3 linked regions of the Nitratireductor mangrovi genome follow. The protein of the gene in region 1 interacts with the protein of each later gene in a pairwise test. Links are inferred from orthologs where the notes say so. Each region holds a gene or a part of one and is shown in the gene's direction. Other genes may lie near its edges.

Evidence for each region.
Region 2: the proteins of dnaE (region 1) and FQ775_RS22815 interact in binary tests that used the Escherichia coli proteins (3 or more experiments, as listed by UniProt). The link is inferred for Nitratireductor mangrovi from one-to-one orthologs.
Region 3: the proteins of dnaE (region 1) and dnaN interact in binary tests that used the Escherichia coli proteins (3 or more experiments, as listed by UniProt). The link is inferred for Nitratireductor mangrovi from one-to-one orthologs.

Annotation. Positions count from the first base shown.
Region 1 is NZ_CP042301.2:1,290,640-1,296,127, reverse strand. What follows is about bases 1-4,104. They hold dnaE (DNA polymerase III subunit alpha), read left to right. Parts: upstream 1-376; coding sequence 377-3,904; downstream 3,905-4,104. Other genes in these bases: FQ775_RS06295 (alpha/beta fold hydrolase), read left to right, coding at 3,998-4,104; FQ775_RS06305 (DNA polymerase IV), read left to right, coding at 1-227. Outside these bases: more of FQ775_RS06295, read left to right, coding at 4,105-4,786; FQ775_RS06290 (PAS domain-containing sensor histidine kinase), read left to right, coding at 4,812-5,488. UniProt on the Escherichia coli protein: DNA polymerase III is a complex, multichain enzyme responsible for most of the replicative synthesis in bacteria. This DNA polymerase also exhibits 3' to 5' exonuclease activity. The alpha chain is the DNA polymerase catalytic subunit.
Region 2 is NZ_CP042301.2:4,642,136-4,645,969, forward strand. Bases 862-3,795 are described here. They hold FQ775_RS22815 (DNA polymerase III subunit gamma/tau), read left to right. Parts: upstream 862-1,365; coding sequence 1,366-3,225; downstream 3,226-3,795. Other genes in these bases: FQ775_RS24085 (hypothetical protein), read right to left, coding at 862-1,003; FQ775_RS22820 (YbaB/EbfC family nucleoid-associated protein), read left to right, coding at 3,245-3,568; FQ775_RS22825 (LLM class flavin-dependent oxidoreductase), read left to right, coding at 3,690-3,795. Outside these bases: FQ775_RS24080 (DUF6471 domain-containing protein), read left to right, coding at 1-2; more of FQ775_RS24085, read right to left, coding at 17-861; more of FQ775_RS22825, read left to right, coding at 3,796-3,834. UniProt on the Escherichia coli protein: Part of the beta sliding clamp loading complex, which hydrolyzes ATP to load the beta clamp onto primed DNA to form the DNA replication pre-initiation complex.
Region 3 is NZ_CP042301.2:4,602,264-4,606,018, reverse strand. The notes cover bases 862-3,716. They hold dnaN (DNA polymerase III subunit beta), read left to right. Parts: upstream 862-1,657; coding sequence 1,658-2,776; downstream 2,777-3,716. Other genes in these bases: recF (DNA replication/repair protein RecF), read left to right, coding at 2,808-3,716; dnaA (chromosomal replication initiator protein DnaA), read left to right, coding at 862-1,467. In the rest of the region: FQ775_RS22615 (hypothetical protein), read right to left, coding at 1-36; more of dnaA, read left to right, coding at 1-861; more of recF, read left to right, coding at 3,717-3,755. UniProt on the Escherichia coli protein: Confers DNA tethering and processivity to DNA polymerases and other proteins. Acts as a clamp, forming a ring around DNA (a reaction catalyzed by the clamp-loading complex) which diffuses in an ATP-independent manner freely and bidirectionally along dsDNA.

The DNA of each region.
Region 1 (5,488 bases):
GCAAGGAGACCGACGGCACGCGCTACCGGCTGATCGGCATCGGTGTGTCGGACCTTTCGCCGGACGACAAGGCCGATCCCTCCGACCTCGTCGACGTCGCCGCCCACAAGCGGGCGCTGGCCGAAGGCGCCATCGACCGCCTGCGCGAAAAATACGGCACCAAGGCCGTGGAGACCGGCTACACCTTCGGCAAGGGCAGCCGCGGCCGCCCGCAGCGCGAGGGCTGACTGCCGTCCGCAACCTCCCGGCGCCCTGTCCTTGCCCGGCCTGCCGCCGAAACCGCCTGTGGCAAACGCGACATCGGCCTTGGCCGCCGCCCTGCGATCGGAAACAATGCCGGCTTCGACCTTGAGTCCCGGCATGAGCGAAACGACCCATGGCCTCCGAACGACTTCCCCGCGATCCGCTGTTGCGCGAGGCCATGCAGGCGGCGGCCGCGCCGGCGGCCCCTGCCCGGCCCTTCATCCATCTGCGCGTCCATTCGGCTTATTCGCTGCTCGAAGGCGCGCTGCCGCTGGCGAAGATCGTCGGTCACGCGGTCAGGGACACGGCACCGGCGATCGCCGTCGCCGACACCAACAACCTGTTCGGGGCGCTGGAATTTGCCCAGAAGGCGGTCAAGGACGGTGTCCAGCCGATCATCGCCTGCCAGCTCGACACGCTGTTCGAGGGTGAGGAGGCGACCGGCTCGCGTTCTTCGCGCGACAACCGCCCCGACCTCGCCGCTCTTGTGCTGATCGCCGCCGACGAGCAGGGCTACGCCAATCTGGTACGGCTGGTGAGCCGGGCCTATCTCGACACGCCGGCCGGCGCGCCGGTCCACGTGACGGCCTCCTGGATCGCGGAGCATGCCGCAGGCGTCATCTGCCTTTCCGGCGGCCCCGGCGGCCCGGTCGGACGGGCGCTGGCCGCCGACCACGCGCCGCTCGCCGAGCAGCGAATTTTGAAACTCAAGGAGATCTTCGGCGACCGGCTTTACGTCGAGCTGCAGCGCTATGACGGCTACGACCGCGCTGTCGAAGCGGCGACCGTCGAACTGGCTTACCGTCACGAACTGCCGCTGGTCGCCACCAACGAAGCGTTTTTCCCGACCCGCGACGACTACGAGGCCCATGACGCGCTGATCGCCATCGCCGAGGGCACGGTGATCGCCGTCGACGAGCGTCGCAAGCTCACCCCCGACCACCACCTGAAAAGCCAGGCCGAGATGGCAGCGCTCTTCGCCGACCTGCCGGAGGCGATCGACAATACGGTCGAGATCGCGCTGCGCTGCTCCTACTTTCCGAAGAACCGCGCCCCGATCCTGCCGCGTTTCACCGCCGGCTCCGCCGACGACGCCGAGGTTGCCGAGAAGGCCGAGGCCGACGAGCTCAAGCGCCAGGCGCGCGAAGGCCTCGCGCATCGCCTTGAAACGCTGGGGCTCAGCGCCGGCTACGGCGAGGACGACTACCGCCAGCGTCTGGAACACGAGCTCGCCATCATCGAGCGCATGAAATATCCGGGCTACTTCCTGATCGTCGCCGACTTCATCAAATGGGCCAAGGCGCACGACATTCCGGTCGGGCCCGGTCGCGGCTCGGGCGCGGGCTCGCTGGTCGCCTATGCGCTCACCATCACCGACGTCGACCCGCTGCGCTTCTCGCTGCTGTTCGAGCGCTTCCTCAACCCCGACCGCGTCTCGATGCCCGACTTCGACATCGACTTCTGCCAGGACCGGCGCGACGAGGTGATCCGCTACGTCCAGGAAAAATACGGCCGCGACCAGGTCGCGCAGATCATCACCTTCGGAACGCTGCAGGCGCGCGCCGTGCTGCGCGATGTCGGCCGCGTGCTTCAGATGCCGTACGGGCTGGTCGACAGGCTGACAAAGCTGGTGCCGGCCAATCCCGCCAACCCGGTCAAGCTCGCCGACGCGATCGCCGCCGAGCCGCGCTTTGCCGAGGAGACGGAGAAGGAGCCGATCGTCGAGCAGCTTCTGGAGATCGCCCAGAAGCTCGAGGGGCTCTACCGCCACGCCTCCACCCACGCCGCCGGCATCGTCATCGGCGACCGACCGCTGTCGGAACTGGTGCCGATGTACCGCGACCCGCGCTCCGACATGCCGGTCACCCAGTTCAACATGAAAAAGGTCGAGGACGCCGGGCTGGTCAAGTTCGACTTCCTCGGCCTGAAGACGCTGACGGTGCTGGAGACCGGCGTAAAACTCATCCGCCGCAAGGGCATCGACGTCGACCTCGCCAAGATCCCGCTCGCCGATCCGGACACCTACGCCATGCTGTCGCGCGGCGAGACGGTCGGCATCTTCCAGGTGGAATCGGCCGGCATGCGCAAGGCGCTGATCGGCATGAAGCCCGACTGCATCGAGGACATCATCGCGCTGGTCGCGCTTTATCGGCCGGGCCCGATGGAGAACATCCCCACCTACAACGCCCGCAAGCACGGCGAGGAGGAGATGGTCTCGATCCATCCCAAGATCGACCATCTGGTGAAGGAGACGCAAGGCGTCATCGTCTACCAGGAGCAGGTGATGCAGATCGCCCAGGAGCTTGCCGGCTACACGCTCGGCGAAGCCGACCTGCTGCGCCGCGCCATGGGCAAGAAGATCCGCGCCGAAATGGACAAGCAGCGCGAGCGCTTCGTCACCGGCGCGGTCGAGCGAGGCGTGGCCAAGGGCCAGGCCGATTTCATCTTCGACCTTCTGGCCAAGTTCGCCGACTACGGCTTCAACAAGTCGCACGCCGCCGCCTACGCCATCGTCTCCTACCAGACCGCCTGGATGAAGGCGCATCACCCGGTCGAGTTCATCGCCGCATCGATGACGCTCGACATGGCGAACACCGACAAGCTGGCCGACTTCCGCCAGGACGCGATCCGCCTCGGAATCGACGTGGTGGCTCCCTCCGTCATGACCTCGCATCGCGATTTCGAGGTCGGCGAAAACCGCATCTTCTATTCGCTGGCCGCCATCAAGGGCGTCGGCGACGCCGCCGTCGAGCACATCGTCGAACGGCGCAACGAAAAGCCGTTCGCGAGCCTTGAGGATTTCTGCGAGCGTGTCGACCCGCGCATCGTCGGCAAGCGGGTGCTGGAAAGCCTCGTCCAGGCCGGCGCGCTCGACTGCTTCGGCCGCGACCGCGCCGCGATGTTCGCCGGCGTCGAGCTGATGATGGGGCTCGCCCAGCGCGCGGCCGAGAACGCGATCTCCGGCCAGGCCGACATCTTCGGCGGCGCGCTTGCCGGCGCGCCCGAACCGCTGCGCCTGCCGGCGGTCGATCCGTGGCTGCCGGCCGAACGGCTGCACCGCGAGTTCCAGGCCGTTGGCTTCTACCTGTCGGCCCATCCGCTCGACGAATACCGCGCCGCGCTGGAAAAGATGCGGGTCCAGAACTGGGCCGAGTTTTCCGCGGCGGTCAAGCGCGGCGCCTCGGCCGGGCGGTTGGCCGGCACGGTCACCTCGAAGCAGGAGCGCAAGACCCGCACCGGCAACAAGATGGGCGTGGTGAACTTTTCCGACACCACCGGCCAGTTCGAGGCGGTGCTTTTTTCAGAAACGCTGGCGCAATACCGCGACCTGCTCGAGGCCGGCACCTCGGTCGTCATCACGGTTGCGGCCGAGGACCGGCCGGAGGGCATCAATCTGCGCATCCAGACGGTACAGTCGCTGGAAGACGAGGCAAGCCGGCTGCAAAAGGCGCTGCGCATCTATCTGCGCGATTCCGCGCCGGTCTCGGCGCTCGCCAACCAGCTCGGCCAGCGCGGCGAAGGCGAGGTCTCGCTGATCCTGATCAAGGCGGGCGGCGCCGGCGAGGTCGAGATCGCGCTTGCCGACCGCTACCGCATCTCGCCGCAGATCGCCTCTGCCCTGCGCGCCGTGCCCGGCGTGGTCGAGGTCGAACTGGTGTAACGCTGCCCATGGGTAAACCGCTGTTTCGTTGCGTTTGAGCGGCGTATAGCCTACGCCTTGACCTGCATTGGCCTCCAATGCCGAGGAGACCCGATGTCAGTCCTGGTACGCAACAATGTCGTGCAGTCCGGCTCGGGGAGTCGGCCGATGATGTTCGCGCACGGGTTTGGCTGCGACCAGAACATGTGGCGCTTCGTGGCGCCGCATTTCGAGCAAGACTTCCGGGTCATCCTGTTTGACCATGTCGGCGCAGGCCGGTCGGACCTTTCCGCCTATGACCGGGCAAAATATGCCGACCTCACTGGCTACGCGGCCGACATCGTCGAAATTTGCCGGGAACTGGACCTGCGCGACGTAATCTTCGTCGGCCACTCCGTGAGCGCGATGATCGGCATGCTCGCTGCGATCGAGGTGCCCGGATTGTTCGGCGGCATGGTTTTCGTCGGTCCCTCCCCACGCTACATCGACGATGCCGGCTATTCGGGCGGTTTCACCGAGGCCCAGATCGATGAACTGCTGGAGTTTCTCGACGACAATCACATGGGCTGGTCGGCGGCAATGGGGCCGGTCATCATGGGCAACGCCGACAGGCCTGAACTGGCCGAGGAACTGGTCAACAGCTTTTGCCGCACCGATCCGGAAATCGCCAAGCAGTTCGCTCGCGTGACCTTCATGTCGGACAATCGCGAAGACTTGCCGAAGTTGCGCGTGCCGACTCTTGTGCTGCAGTGCAAGGAGGATGTCATCGCAGGCCAGCAGGTCGGCGAATATGTTCATCGTGCCCTGCCGGACAGTCGTCTCGTCATCCTCGACGCGACCGGCCATTGTCCCAACCTCAGCGCCCCGAAAGAGGTCGTCGCGGCGATCAAGGCGTTTGTCTGACGAAAGGTCTGCGCGGGACCTGTCGATGGAAGACCTGCAGGATCTCTATGAGAACGCCCCGTGCGGCTACCTCTCTATTGGGCACGATGGCCGGATCGTCAGGGCCAATGCGACGCTGGCTGCCTGGCTGGGTTACTCGACGGAGGAAATCCTCGCCCGGAGTTTCATCGATCTGCTGAACGTTCCAGGACGCATCTTCTACGAGACCCACTTCGCACCGCTTCTGAGGATGCAGGGCTTTTTCGAAGAGGTTGCCCTTGATCTGGTGACCAAGCGCGATCAGCGGGTCGCGGTTCTCGCCAGTGCGGTCGAGAAGCGGGACGACGAGGGCAACCTGCTGTTTACGCGCGTCACCCTGCTCAAGGCGGAGGAACGGCGCCGCTACGAGCGTGAACTTGTCAACGCGAAAGCCGCGGCCGAGGCTGCTCGCAACGAATTGGCCGAACTCAACGCATCACTGACGGCGCGTGTCGAGAAGGAGGTGGACGAGCGGTTGCGGATCATGCGCGGGCTGACCGACGAACGCGAGACGGCCAGGCTGCGCGAGCAGTTCCTGGCAATTCTGGGCCATGACCTGCGAAATCCCCTGGCGTCCATCAAGAGCGGCCTGCAGATGCTGTCCCGGGATGCGCAAAGTGAACGCGCCCGGTCGATCATCTACTTGATGTCAGAGAGCAGCGACCGGATGGCCGCCCTGATCGA
Region 2 (3,834 bases), 3.4 Mb from region 1 along the record:
AGGTGTCTCCCCAGGGCTAGCTCAGGAGCTTGAGCAGTCCGCCCCCCAACGCGAGCCCGAACCCGCCGGCCAACAGCAGGAAGCTACTTCCGCACGCCAAGAGAATCCCGCCCCAGAACCGGATAACACCCCGGACCTTCTGCCCGCGATCCAAGGCATCGAAGCCGCTATTCGCGATCTGATAGCCGAGGAAGATAAGATAGCAGCTGAGGAAGCACGCCGCCGCGATAAGGCCGACCTGGAAGCCCAAGAGAGTATGGCGACTTGGACTTTCTGGATGTTCATTGCCGCCGCCGTGTCTGCCCTCCTCACTGCCATTGGCGTGGTTCTCATCTGGAGAACGCTGATCCATACGCGAGATGCCGCCCAGTACGCAGGCGCTGCCGTCGAAGAAGCGAAGGGCGCCACTAAGGCTGCTGAGGAGACAGTGGTCGTTACGAAGCAAATCGGAGACGACGACCTTCGTCCATGGCTGCTCTACTCGCACAAATTCAGGAAAGTGAACGCGCAAAACGTACAATTTGACGGATTCATCGCAAAAGAGGCTCTTGGTATTACCTTGTTTTTCCAAAATTTTGGGCGGACGCCAGCTTGCGACACTGAAGTATTCGTAACAAATAGAATAATTGGAATGAACGATGAAATACCAGAATTTATTCCGATATTTAACAACCCTGAGGCGAATCCAATAATGATTCCGCCCGGTGCACCTCTCGAATGCGGTACTATGTTTGCCTGTGACGATGATCTGGATCTTCTTCGCCGTGCTAAAGCTAGATTCATCATTTATGCTTATGCTCGTTACAGATTTGTCAGAGATAGAGATAAAGAACTCAGTAGCGAAATTTGCGTCGACGTATTCTTCGATGGTAACGAGGTATCCGAAGGACAAACCAGTCCGCGCGTCCTCCTCAGAATCGTGGGCCCGCAAAACCGGGCCGTCTAGTTGCAGAATGAATCCAGCTAATTTAGGGATCGCTTTCCAAATGCCTACCCATAGCACAGTCCTTTCTTGAGGACCGCCCTAAGAGTGAAGGATCAGGGCCTGTGTTGAACAAGGCCCGAATCCATTCGTGCCAGAAATTGCCATCGCGCCCCTCTCCACGCCGGGGAGAACGTGTCCGCGAAGCAGCTGGAAGCGACACCGGACCATACAGAATCCCCCGAACCTCTTGCATTCGGCGTCCGGATTGACGATATGGGGCGCGGGAGGTTGGTGGTGGACGAGCCACTCGCCAACCGGGTCAGGTCCGGAAGGAAGCAGCCCTAACGAGCCACGGCACGGGTCACCGTGCCAGCCTCCCGCCTTTTCATCCACGCCCGGCCCCGGCGCGGCATTGACGCCGCCACCCCGCCGCGCGAGATTTGAAGGGGCCGCCGGCCCGCGTTTCAGACTGGCAGACGGAGCGACACCGAACGATGAGCGAGGCCGGCACAGCCGATCGGAAGGATGGCCCCTACCGGGTTCTCGCCCGCAAGTACCGCCCGCATGATTTCCGCGACCTCATCGGCCAGGAGCCGATGGTGCGCACCCTCACCAACGCCTTCGCCAGTGGCCGTATCGCCCAGGCCTGGATGCTCACCGGCGTGCGCGGTGTCGGCAAGACCACCACCGCCCGCATTCTCGCCCGCGCGTTGAACTACAAGACCGATGCCGTCGACCAGCCCTCGATCGACCTTGCCGGGGAGGGCGAGCATTGCCGCGCCATCATGGAGGGCCGGCACGTCGACGTGGTCGAGATGGACGCCGCCTCCCATACCGGCATCGACGACATCCGTGACATCATCGAGCAGGTCCGCTACGCCCCGGTCTCGGCGCGCTACAAGGTCTACATCATCGACGAGGTCCACATGCTGTCGACGCAGGCCTTCAACGGCCTGTTGAAGACGCTGGAGGAGCCGCCGCCGCATGTGAAGTTCATCTTCGCCACCACCGAGATACGCAAGGTGCCGATCACCGTGCTGTCGCGCTGCCAGCGTTTCGACCTGCGCCGCATCGAGGCCGGCGTGCTGGTCGGCCATCTGCGCGACATCGCCGGCAAGGAGCAGATCGAGGCCGACGACGCAGCACTCGCCATGATCACCCGTGCCGCCGAGGGTTCGGCGCGCGACGCGCTGTCGATCTTCGACCAGGCGATCGCCCACAGCGCCGGCCGCGTCACCGCCGAAACCGTGCGCGGCATGCTCGGCCTCGCCGACCGGGCACGCGTCATCGACCTGTTCGAAAAGCTGATGGCCGGCGAGATCGCCGAGGCCCTCGGCGAGTTCCGCGCCCAGTACGACGCCGGCGCCGACCCGGCGGTGGTGCTGGTCGACCTTGCCGAATTCACCCATCTCGTCACCCGCCTGAAATACGTGCCCGAGGCGGCCGACGATCCCTCGCTCACCGAGGACGAGCGCGCGCGCGGCCCGCAATTCGCCGAAGCGCTTTCCGTGCGCCATCTGTCGCGTGCCTGGCAGATGCTGTTGAAGGGCATTTCCGAGGTCCAGGGCTCGAACAGTCCGGTCAATGCCGGCGAAATGGTGCTGATCCGCCTTGCGCACGCCGCCACCTTGCCGACGCTCGACGAGGCGCTGAAGGGGCTCGAGGCCGGCGGCGATGCTGCCGTCCCGGCGGGCGCCGCGCCGCGCCGCGCGCCCCAGCCGTCCGGCAATGGCGGCGTCAGGGCGGTCGCCGAGCGTACGCCGGTTGCATCCGGCAATGGCGGAGGCGCTGCGACCTTGCGGCTGGCCGCGTCCGAACCGTCGCCGCAATTCGAGCCGCCCCCGGCCGCGCCCGAGCCGGAACCGGCAGCCGAGACCGTCCGTGTCGCTTCGGTCGCCGACATTGCCGCGCTGGCCGACCGTCATCGCGACCTCGCCTTCAAGGTGCTGGTCAAGCGCTGCGTGCGGCCGGTGAAGATCGAGCCGGGCCGGCTCGAGGTCAGCCTCACCGAGGAGGCGCCCAAGACGCTTCTGGGCGACATCACCGCCAAGCTGCAGCAATGGACCGGGCGGCGCTGGATCGTGTCGCTGTCGCGCGAGCGCGGCGGCGACACCATCGCCGAGATCGAGGCCGGCAAGCGCGAAAGCGCCATCCTCGACGCCCGCGCCGACCCCGAGGTGGCCGCCATCCTGTCGCGCTTCCCCGGCTCGCGCATCATCGACGTGCGCATTCCGGAGGCGGCCGAGGACGACATGGCGCCCGCGCCGCCGCCCGGCGACGACGAAGACGACGAATCCTGACCAATTGAGGAACGGCAAGATGAAGGATCTGATGGGCCTTATGGGCAAGGCCAAGGAAATGCAGGCGAAGTTCGAGGCCATGCAGAAGGAGATCGCCGAGATGGAGGCCTCCGGCCAGGCCGGTGGCGGTCTCGTGCAGGTCACGCTCAGCGGCAAGGGCGAGATGAAGGCGCTCAAGGTCGACCCGTCCCTGTTCAAGGAGGACGACGTCGAGATCCTTGAGGACCTGATCCTCGCCGCCCACAACGACGCCAAGGCCAAGGCCGAGGCGATGATGCAGAAGAAGACCCAGGAACTCACCGCCGGTCTGCCGATCCCGCCCGGCTTCAAGCTGCCGTTCTGATCCGGACCCGGTCGACGCCGGATTCGCATGTGACGCGTGAAGCCCTCGGGTGGGCCTCGCGCTCGTCGTTGGCTCGGTTGGCGCCGGCCGCGGTCCCCTCGTGCTGAGGCAAGGTGAAAGAATGATCCCGATTTCGGTTCTCGACCTCGCGCCCGTCGCCGAAGGCAGCGACGTCGCGCAGTCGCTGAAAAACACGCTCGACCTTGCCCGGCATGCCGAGAAATGGGGTTACGAGCGTTATTGGCTCGCCGAGCATCACAACATGC
Region 3 (3,755 bases), 3.3 Mb from region 1 along the record:
GATGAGGTGAGCGGGGGCGCCGGGGCGCACGAGCAATTCGAGCGCGTCAGGGTGCAACTGCGCGCGCAGCTGGGCCTGGAGGTCTATTCGAGCTGGTTCGGCCGCATGAAGCTTGCCGAAGCCGCGCGGGGGCTGGTCCGCCTGTCGGTACCGACTGCCTTTTTGCGTTCCTGGATCAACAGCCACTACCTGGAGCTGATCACGGATCTCTGGAAGCGCGAAGATCCCGCCCTCATGCGGCTCGAGATCGTCGTGCGCAGCGCCACCCGCAGCACGCGCAGCACGCCGGAAACCGAGCCGGCGCCAGCCCGCAACATCACACGGTCGTCGCAGGCAACGCTGGCGAGCGGAACCGCCGTCAGCACCAAAGCGACCCCGACGAAGCCGACTTCGGCGGACGCGGCGAAAAACCAGAGCGTGCTCGGTTCGCCGCTGGATTCGCGTTATACGTTCGATTCCTTCGTCGAGGGTCCGCCGAACCGCGTCGCCTTCGCCGCGGCCCGTACCGTGGCCGAGAGCCCGAGCGCGTCGCTGCGCTTCAACCCGCTCTTCGTCCACGCCTCCGTCGGGCTGGGCAAGACCCACCTCCTGCAGGCGATCGCCGCGGAGGCCTTGAAGCGCAATCCGCAGATGCGCGTGGTCTACCTGACCGCGGAATACTTCATGTGGCGCTTCGCAACCGCAATCCGCGACAACAACGCACTGACGCTGAAGGAGCAGTTGCGCGACATCGACCTGCTGATCATCGACGACATGCAGTTCCTGCAGGGCAAGTCGATCCAGCACGAGTTCTGCCATCTCATCAACATGCTGCTCGACAGCGCGCGCCAGGTTGTCGTCGCGGCCGACCGGCCAGCCGCCGAGCTTGAATCGCTGGAGCCCCGGGTGCGCTCGCGCCTGCATGGCGGCGTGTCGCTGGAAATGTCGTCGCCCGACATGGATATGCGGCTGCGCATGCTGCAGCAGCGGCTGGCATCGGCGCGCGTGGAAGACCAGTCGCTCGACATTCCGGCAAATGTCCTGGAGCATGTCGCGCGGGCGGTCACCGGCAGCGGGCGCGAACTCGAGGGCGCGTTCAACCAGCTGCTGTTCCGCCGTTCCTTCGAGCCGCAGCTGAGCATCGAGCGCATCGATGAACTGCTCGGCCACATGTTCCGGCCCGGCGACCCGAAGCGGGTGCGCATCGAGGACATCCAGAGGATCGTCGCACGGCACTACAACGTGTCGAAGACCGAGCTTCTGTCGAACCGGCGCACGCGCACGATCGTCAAGCCGCGCCAGGTGGCCATGTATCTGTCCAAGATCATGACGCCGCGCTCGCTGCCCGAAATCGGCCGCCGCTTCGGCGGTCGCGATCATACGACGGTGCTTCACGCGGTGCGCAAGATCGAGGAACTGTCGGGCGCCGACCAGACGCTGGCGCAGGAACTGGAACTGCTGCGCAGGCTGATCAGCGACCAGGCCTGATCTGCCCGCCGCGGCGCCGCCGCACGCGCCGCAGCTTATCCCCTGCCAATGCCCGCACGGCGCGCGCCAAAGCGCCGCGCGGGCTTGCCTTCGCGGGGCTTTTCCTGTCATTTTGGCTTGATTCCGGCCCGTCTCGGGCCGTTCTTTTCTCTGCTTCCCGGGCGAAGCTCTCCTCGGTACGAGACCATCGATGCGCGTTACACTTGAACGTTCGAATCTCCTGAAGTCGCTCAATCACGTGCACCGCGTCGTCGAGCGCCGCAACACGATTCCGATCCTGTCGAACGTCCTGCTCAAGGCCGACGGCGCCGTGCTCGAAATGAAGGCGACCGACCTCGACATCGAGGTGACCGAGGCGACGGCGGCGCAAGTGGAACAGGGTGGCGCAACGACGGTGCCGGCGCATCTGCTCTACGACATCGTGCGCAAATTGCCCGAGGGAGCGGAAGTGATGCTGAAGACCGACGAGGACGGACGGTCGATGTCGGTGATCGCCGGGCGCTCCAACTTCCGCCTGCAATGCCTGCCGCAATCGGACTTCCCCGAACTTTCGGCCGGCAGCTTCTCGCACATCTTCAGGATCGAATCGACGGCGCTCAAGGGGCTGATCGACAAGACGCAGTTTGCGATCTCGACCGAGGAGACGCGTTACTACCTCAACGGCATCTACCTGCACACGCTGGAAAGCGGCAGCGCGCTGGTGTTGCGCGCGGTCGCTACCGACGGCCACCGCCTGGCCCGGGCCGAGATCGAGGCGCCGGCCGGCTCCGAAGGCATGCCGGGCATCATCGTTCCGCGCAAGACCGTGAGCGAGTTGCAGAAGCTGGTCGACGCGCCGGACGTCAAGGTCGCCGTGGAACTGTCGGACACCAAGATCCGCTTCACCATCGGCAGCGTGATCCTGACCTCCAAGCTGATCGACGGCACGTTTCCGGATTACCAGCGCGTCATCCCGTCCGGCAACAACAAGAAGCTGGTCATCGACCGGCAGAGTTTCGCCCAGGCGGTGGACCGCGTCTCGACGATCTCCTCCGAGCGCGGCCGCGCGGTGAAGCTCGCCATCGCCGATGGTCAGGTTACGCTTACCGTGAACAATCCCGACTCCGGCAGCGCGGTCGAGGAGATACCGGCGGATTACGACGCCGACCCGATCGAGATCGGCTTCAACGCGCGCTACCTGCTCGACGTGGCCGGGCAGCTGACCGGCAGCGAGGCGAAATTCATGCTCGCCGACGCCGGCTCGCCCACGCTGATTCACGACATGGCCGACGAGCAGGCGCTTTACGTGCTGATGCCGATGCGTGTCTGATCCGGGCGGCGCGCCGCGACAGGACGCCACCGTGGCCCAGAAGCCGCCAAGGGTTTCGATAGGTAAGCTCAAGCTTACAGATTTCCGCAGCTACCGCGAGCTTTCGGTAAGCTTCGATGGCGGCGCGGTGGTGCTGACCGGCGAGAACGGGGCCGGCAAGACCAACCTCCTCGAAGCGATTTCGTTGCTGACGCCCGGGCGCGGGCTGCGGCGGGCCGCCTATGCCGACGCGGTGCGCGAAGGTGCGGGGGGTGGCTTTGCCGTCCATGCCTCCATCGACGGCCCCGACGGCGCGGTCGAGATCGGCACCGGAGCGGGCGGACCGCCAAATGGCGAAAGCGAGGGCGGCCGCAAGGTGCGTATCAACGGCGCGCCGGCGCGCTCGGCCGACGAGATGCTCGAATGGCTGCGGGTGATGTGGCTGACGCCGGCGATGGACGGGCTCTTCACCGGGCCGGCCTCGGACCGGCGGCGCTTCCTCGACCGGCTTGTCCTGACGATCGACCCGGCGCACGGCCAGCGCGCGCTCGACTACGAGAAGGCGATGCGGGGCCGCAACCGGCTGCTGGCCGACAACCAGCGCGACGAGACCTGGTTCGCGGCGATCGAGGCGCAGATGGCGGAGACGGGAGCGGCGATCGCCGCCGCGCGGGTCGAGATGGTGCGCCTGCTGGCGGCAATGGTTGAAAAGACCCCGGAGGACGGCGCCTTTCCGCGCGCCGACCTGGCGATCGAAGGTTATCTCGAAGGCATCCTCGCCGAGCGCCCTGCGGTGGAGGCCGAGGAGAGTTTCCGCGAAAGGCTGGAGCGCGAGCGCGAGCGCGACCGCAGCGCCGGCCGCACGCTCGACGGGCCGCACCGCTCCGACCTGATCGTGCGCCACAGGCCGAAGGCGATGCCGGCCGCACTCTCCTCGACTGGGGAGCAGAAGGCACTGCTGGTCGGCATCGTGCTTTCGCATGCACGGCTGACCGGGGAA